Regions from separate parts of the Pseudomonas mohnii genome, predicted to be linked through region 1. Evidence: predicted binding sites of a transcription regulator. Region 1 holds the regulator's gene; the other holds the start of a gene.

Region 1 (3,411 bases):
GTCCGCATCATCCGGCCGGCTTTCCAGCTCGACCAGTTGCTCGGACAGTTGCTCTAGAATCTCGCCGGCCTCAACCAGGAAATCCTGAAGGATCTCTTCATCGGCGCCGAAGCTCATTAAGGGGGTGCTCCTACAGGTCTAAAAACCCAAAAAACCTAAAATTCTAAAACGCTAAAATCCCAGGCTGGATAACAAATCGTCCACATCGTCCTGACCGGACACAACGTCTTCTCTTTTATCGGCATGAATCTGCGGACCTTCACCCTGAGAGAGATGTTTTTGTGGATCTTTTTCTGCAAGCATCGCTTCACGGTCATGTTCGATGCCCGCGAAGCGGTCCACCTGACTGGCCATGAGCACGAGCTTGAGCAGGTTGCTTTCGACTTCGGTGACCAGAAGGGTCACACGCTTGATCACCTGACCGGTGAGGTCCTGGTAATCCTGGGCAAGCAGGATGTCGTTCAGGTTGCTCGACACCGCGCGGTTGTCTGCGCTGCTGCGCGACAGGAACCCGTCGACTCGCCGGGCCAGCTCGCGGAACTCTTCAGCCCCGACTTCGCGACGCATGAACCGCCCCCAGTCCGTGCTCAAGGCCTGGGCTTCATCAGCCAGGCTGTTGACCAGCGGCGTGGCGGTTTCCACCAGGTCCATGGTGCGGTTGGCTGCGGCCTCGGTCAGCTTGACCACATAACCCAGACGCTCGGTGGCGTCGGTGATCTGTGACACCTCCTCGGCTTGCGGCATGTGCGGGTCAATCTGGAAATTGACGATCGCACTATGCAGCTCGCGGGTGAGCTTGCCCACTTCCTGGTACAGGCCGCGGTCACGGGTCTGGTTGAGCTCATGGATCAATTGCACAGCATCGCCGAACCTGCCTTTTTCAAGGCTCGCGACCAGTTCGACGGCGTGTTTTTTCAGGGTCGATTCGAAATCGCCCTGCGATGATTCGTTATGTCCCATAGCTCCCCCGTGGCGCAGTTCAACCAATGCGTTCGAAAATCTTCTCGATTTTTTCTTTCAACGCCTGGGCCGTGAAGGGTTTGACCACATAGCCGTTAACGCCCGCCTGGGCCGCTTCGATGATCTGCTCGCGCTTGGCTTCAGCGGTCACCATCAACACTGGCAGATGCTTGAGTTTTTCATCGGCACGCACGTGGCGCAGCAGATCAATACCGGTCATGCCAGGCATGTTCCAGTCCGTCACCAGAAAGTCGATGCTCCCGCTGTTGAGAACCGGAATGGCAGTAGTGCCATCGTCGGCCTCGACCGTGTTGGTGAACCCAAGGTCACGCAACAGGTTTTTTATGATCCGCCGCATCGTTGAGAAGTCATCAACGATGAGGATTTTCATGTTCTTGTCCAATTCGACCTCCAAGCAGACTAAAACGCGCCCAGCACCTGGACGCGCCATTTCAATCAATCTGGCAAAGCACTTAATAACAGTCCGGAGTACAACGGATCGAGACCGGCGCGGTTAATACCCCACCAGTCACGTCGCAGTGCCCCCACACTGCCTTCAGCGCGCTCGCCACTCTCCCAAACGCCCCCGCAAGCGGGCCGCGCACTGGCTGTGTAACTGGCTGACCCGAGATTCGCTAACCCCCAGGACCTCACCGATTTCCTTGAGATTCAACTCTTCGTCGTAGTACAGCGCCAACACCAGTCGCTCGCGCTCCGGCAAATTGGCAATCGCATCCGCCAGCGCCGCCTGGAAGCGTTCATCTTCCAGATCGCGTGACGGCTCGAGATGAGCACTCGCGCCATCCTCGTGCAGCCCTTCGTGTTCGCCGTCCTGCAACAGATCGTCGAAGCTGAACAACCGGCTGCCCAGGGTGTCGTTCAAAATCCCGTAATAATCATCGAGACTCAATTGGAGTTCGGCCGCAACTTCGTGATCTTTAGCGTCACGGCCGGTTTTAGCTTCAATCGAGCGAATTGCGTCGCTGACCATGCGCGTGTTGCGGTGAACCGAACGAGGCGCCCAGTCCCCCTTGCGCACTTCATCGAGCATGGCGCCGCGGATTCGTATGCCCGCGTACGTTTCGAAACTCGCGCCTTTGCTGGCGTCGTATTTGGCCGACACTTCCAGCAGGCCGATCATCCCGGCCTGGATCAGGTCTTCGACCTGGACACTGGCCGGCAGACGCGCCAGCAAATGGTAGGCAATGCGTTTAACCAGTGGCGCGTAACGCTCGATCAACTCGTACTGCGCATCACGTGCCGACTTCTTGTAAAGGTTGTAACCGCTGGCGGTCATAGCACGGGTCCTGCCGTTTGTTGCACGAGGCGCTCAACGAAAAACTCCAGGTGTCCGCGCGGGTTGGCAGGCAGCGGCCAGGTGTCGACTTTTTGGGCTATAGCCTTGAACGCCAGCGAGCACTTGGAGCGCGGGAACGCTTCGTAGACGGCACGTTGCTTCTGTACCGCCTTGCGTACGCTTTCGTCGTAAGGCACGGCACCGACATATTGCAGGGCGACGTCGAGAAAGCGATCCGTGACCTTGGTCAGTTTGGCGAACAGATTGCGGCCTTCCTGCGGGCTCTGCGCCATGTTGGCCAGGACCCGGAAACGGTTCATGCCGTAATCGCGGTTGAGCAATTTGATCAAGGCGTAGGCGTCGGTGATCGAAGTCGGCTCATCGCAGACCACCAGCAAGACTTCCTGCGCCGCGCGAACAAAACTGACTACCGAGTCACCAATACCCGCAGCGGTGTCGATCACCAGTACGTCGAGGTTGTCGCCGATGTCGCTGAAGGCCTGGATCAGGCCGGCGTGTTGCGCCGGACTCAGATGAACCATGCTCTGGGTGCCGGACGCGGCCGGCACGATGCGGATGCCGCCCGGCCCCTGCAACAGGACGTCACGCAGCTCGCAGCGGCCTTCGATTACGTCGGCCAGGGTACGTTTGGGTGTCAGGCCCAGGAGAACGTCGACGTTCGCCAGCCCCAGGTCGGCGTCCAGCAGCATGACGCGACGGCCAAGCTCAGCTAAAGCCAGGGACAAGTTCACTGACACGTTAGTCTTCCCGACGCCACCTTTGCCGCCGGTCACCGCGATCACCTGTACGGGATGCATGCTGCCCATGTTATTTCTTTACCTTGTCTTGCATAGACGGAGGCCACATTACTGGCTGCGCGTTCTCAACCGGAACAATGCATGGCAGACCATCGATGTAGGTACAAAAACTATTCATTTTTACCTCAGCCAACCTGCTTTGTCGGACTGTGGTAGATGTCAGCGAACATGTCAGCCATGGCTTCTTCGCTGGGTTCTTCCTGCATTTGCACGCTAACGGCGCGACTGACCAACTGATGACGACGCGGCAGATGCACATCATCCGGAATCCGCGGGCCATCGGTCAGGTAGGCCACCGGCAGTTCATGACTGATGGCCAGGCTCAACACCTCGCCC
Region 2 (3,411 bases), 1.8 Mb from region 1:
CAGCTCTTTGGCAGTGACCGCCAGGTTCGACACCACTTCACGCTGCTCGCTATTCGCCAGGGCAATGCTTTGCAAGTTACTGCTGAGCAAGGTCGCGGTGCTGCTCTGCTCCTGGGTCGCCGTGGTGATCGCGGCGAATTGCTGGCCAGCCGAACGGCTTTGCTCGTCGATACGCGCCAGTGCGGAGGCGACATTGGCATTGCGCGACAAGCCTTCCTGCATCAGCACGTTACCCTGCTCCATGGTGCTGATGGCGTTGCCTGTTTCCTGCTGGATGCTCTGGATCATCACGGAAATCTCGTCCGTGGCCTGACGGGTGCGCGAAGCCAGGTTGCGCACCTCATCGGCCACCACGGCAAAGCCACGCCCCTGCTCACCGGCACGCGCCGCTTCGATCGCAGCATTAAGCGCCAACAAGTTGGTTTGTTCGGCGATCGAGGTGATGACGCCAACGATGCCGCCGATTTCCTGGGAGCGCTGGCCCAAAGTGTTGATCACCGTCGCGGTGCTGTTCAGTGCACCGGCGATGTGCTCCAGGGACGAGGACGCTTCGTCCATCGACGTGCGACCGATCCGGGTTTGCTGGGCGTTTTCCTGGGCCAGGCGCTGGGTGTTGCCCATGTTGTCGGCAATGTTCAGGGAGGTGGCGCTGAACTCTTCCACGGCCCCGGCCATGCTAGTGATCTCGCCCGATTGCTGCTCCATCCCTTCATAGGCACCGCCAGACAAACCGGATAAGGCCTGGGCGCGGCTGTTGACCTCCATCGAGGCGTTGCGAATGTGCTCGACCATGGTCGACAACGCTTGACTCATTTGGTTAAACGCACGAGCCAACTGGCCGATTTCATCGTTGCTCGACACGCTTAGACGCACGCTCAAATCACCGGCGCCCAAGGCTTCGGCCTGGCGCACCAGATCCCCCAGCGGCGCCAGTTTGCTGCGCAACAGCCACACCGCCGCGCCAACCGCCAGCAACATCGCCAACAGACTGCCAATAGCCAACTGGATACCGACGCTCCAGGTCACGGCGCTGATTTCGGTTTTCGGCATGCTCGCCACCACCGACCACGGCCCGCCTTCAAACGGCACGGCGATGCTGTAGAAGTCTTCGGACTTGTCGCTCCAGAACCGGCCTTTGCCCGGCGTCTTGACCAGCGCCACGACGGCCGGCACGGCCTGATCCAGCGCTTGCACACCGGCAATCGGTACCAGCCATTTGTTCTGCTCGTCCAACAGTGCCAGTGAACCGGTCTGGCCGATGCGGAAACGCTTGAGGTTTTCAAACTGCGCGTTCTGCGCGTCGGTGTAATCGAAGCCCACGAACAGCACGGCAATCACCTTGCCGCTGCTGTCCCGTACCGGGGTGTATTGCGTCATGTAGGAGCGATCGAACAGCAAGGCACGCCCGACATAGCCCTGCCCCGCGATCAGGCGTGCGTAGGCCGGGTGAGCATGATCAAGCAGGGTGCCGATGGCCCGGCTGCCGTCCTGTTTGCTCAGGGATGTACTGACCCGGATAAAGTCTTCGCCGCTGCGCACGAACACTGTCGCCACGCCAGCGGTCATCTGCTTGAACTCATCCACTTCCTTGAAGTTGTTGTTCAGCACTTCGCTGCCCAGATGCAGCCCTGGGGTCTGCGTGCCCGCAACCGTTACCGGCTCATCAGGGTGCACGCTCAGGCCAGCACTGAAACGCTTTTCGAACAGGCCCGCCAGGCGCTGGGTGCTTTCACGCAACGTACCGTGGAAGGTGCTCAGCTGATCGGCCAATAACCGGGCTTCGCTCGCCAGATGCTCTTCGCGGGTGGCCAGGTTGGCGGTGTTCAGCGAACGCAGGGCGAACAAGGTACTTGCGCTGATGACAGTCACCAGAATCACAGCGAGCGCAAGACCCAACTGCGAGGCGATCCGGGCACGAGGTTGAGGCATGACGGCTCCTGGCCGAGCGCCCGGATCATCCTGATCGCAACGCACACTCAGCAAAATTTCTGATAATGGGGAAAGCGTCGAACCTGCACGAAGGTCCCACTTGCAGATTTTCGGCGGAGGGAGGGAATACTTGAGTAAAAAACCGGGATATTGCTTAAGGCCGCCATTGCGGCGGCTCTATCGTTTCAGCTCAAGTGCTCGACTTCCGGCAATTCCATGGCCCGGACTTCACTTTGCAGGAAATCGCTGAGCCGACGCATGCGCTCGCCACCGGGACGGGTTTTCGGCCAGACCAGGTAATAACGCTCGCCGCTGGCGACCGCCGTCGGCCATGGCAGGCTCAAACGTCCCTGCGCCACATCCTCTGCCACCATCAGCAGGTCCCCCATGGACACGCCGTAGCCGCGGGCGGCTGCGATCATGCCCAGCTCCAGCGTATCGAACACCTGCCCCCCCTTGAGTGACACTTGATCGGCCAGGCCCATGCGCTCCAGCCAGTTACGCCAGTCGCGCCGGTCCGGTGTCGGGTGCAGCAACTCGGTGTTCGCCAGGCGCACCGCGTCCCAGGGCTGATCGCTCGGCAGGTTGGGCGCACCCACCGGGATCAGTTCCTCGGAAAACAGGTCACTCGCCTCCCAATCCGGCGGGAAGTGCCCATTGCTCAGCAACACGGCACAGTCGAATGGCTCGTCGTTGAAATCCACCGAATCGATATCCATCCAGGCGCTGGTCAATTGCACCTCGTTGCCCGGTTGCAAATGGCGGAAGCGACTCAGGCGCGCCAGCAACCAGCGCATGGTCAGGGTCGACGGGGCTTTCATGCGCAGGATGTCGTCCTCGGCGCGCAGGGTGTTACAGGCACGCTCCAGTGCGGTGAACCCCTCGCGGATGCCCGGCAACAGCAAGCGAGCCGATTCGGTCAGTTGCAGATGGCGACCACTGCGATGAAACAGGCGGCAGGCAAAGTGCTCTTCGAGCGTACGAATGTGCCGGCTGACCGCACTCTGGGTGATCGACAGTTCTTCAGCCGCTCGCGTGAACGAACTGTGCCGCGCCGCAGCTTCGAATGCGCGCAAGGCATACAAGGGAGGAAGGCGACGTGACATTGGGAAAGCTCCTACAGCGGGATTAGACCACCCTAGCAGAAACTCTCCAGCATGAGTTTTAATCATGCCACCCATCCTTTTTATCCCTTTGTGCAATCCGTGCAGAGCGTCGAGAATCGACGCTTTCCTGTCCTCTTTGATAAACGAGCGTGATGACCATGCAGCATCCAGCGCGTATTGAACTCTGGGCCATCCTGCGGCTGGCGGGGCCGTTGATTGCCTCGCAGTTGGCGCACATGTTGATGGTCCTCACCGACACCTTGATGATGGCGCGCCTGAGTCCCGAGGCATTGGCCGGTGGTGGACTCGGCGCGGCGACCTATTCGTTCGTGTCGATTTTTTGCATCGGCGTCATTGCTGCGGTCGGCACCCTGGT

Evidence for each region. The regulator FliA, encoded in region 1, starts transcription of late flagellar genes. The targets are predictions, from matches to a motif close to CTAAAGTTTNNNNNNNNNNNGCCGNTAA.
Region 2: the regulator FliA is predicted to act here: its motif matches at 2,037-2,064, upstream of BLV61_RS16230 (methyl-accepting chemotaxis protein).

The regions. Positions count from the first base shown of each region.
Region 1 covers NZ_FNRV01000001.1:1,755,179-1,758,589, forward strand. Annotated here, with positions in the region: gene BLV61_RS08270 (chemotaxis protein CheA) at 1-117, opposite strand, end outside; gene BLV61_RS08275 (protein phosphatase CheZ) at 172-960, opposite strand; gene BLV61_RS08280 (chemotaxis response regulator CheY) at 980-1,351, opposite strand; gene fliA (RNA polymerase sigma factor FliA) at 1,517-2,257, opposite strand; gene fleN (flagellar synthesis regulator FleN) at 2,254-3,084, opposite strand; gene flhF (flagellar biosynthesis GTPase FlhF) at 3,201-3,411, opposite strand, start outside.
Region 2 covers NZ_FNRV01000001.1:3,513,227-3,516,637, reverse strand. Annotated here, with positions in the region: gene BLV61_RS16230 (methyl-accepting chemotaxis protein) at 1-1,929, opposite strand, end outside; gene BLV61_RS16220 (LysR substrate-binding domain-containing protein) at 2,115-3,035, opposite strand; gene BLV61_RS16215 (NorM family multidrug efflux MATE transporter) at 3,194-3,411, shown strand, end outside.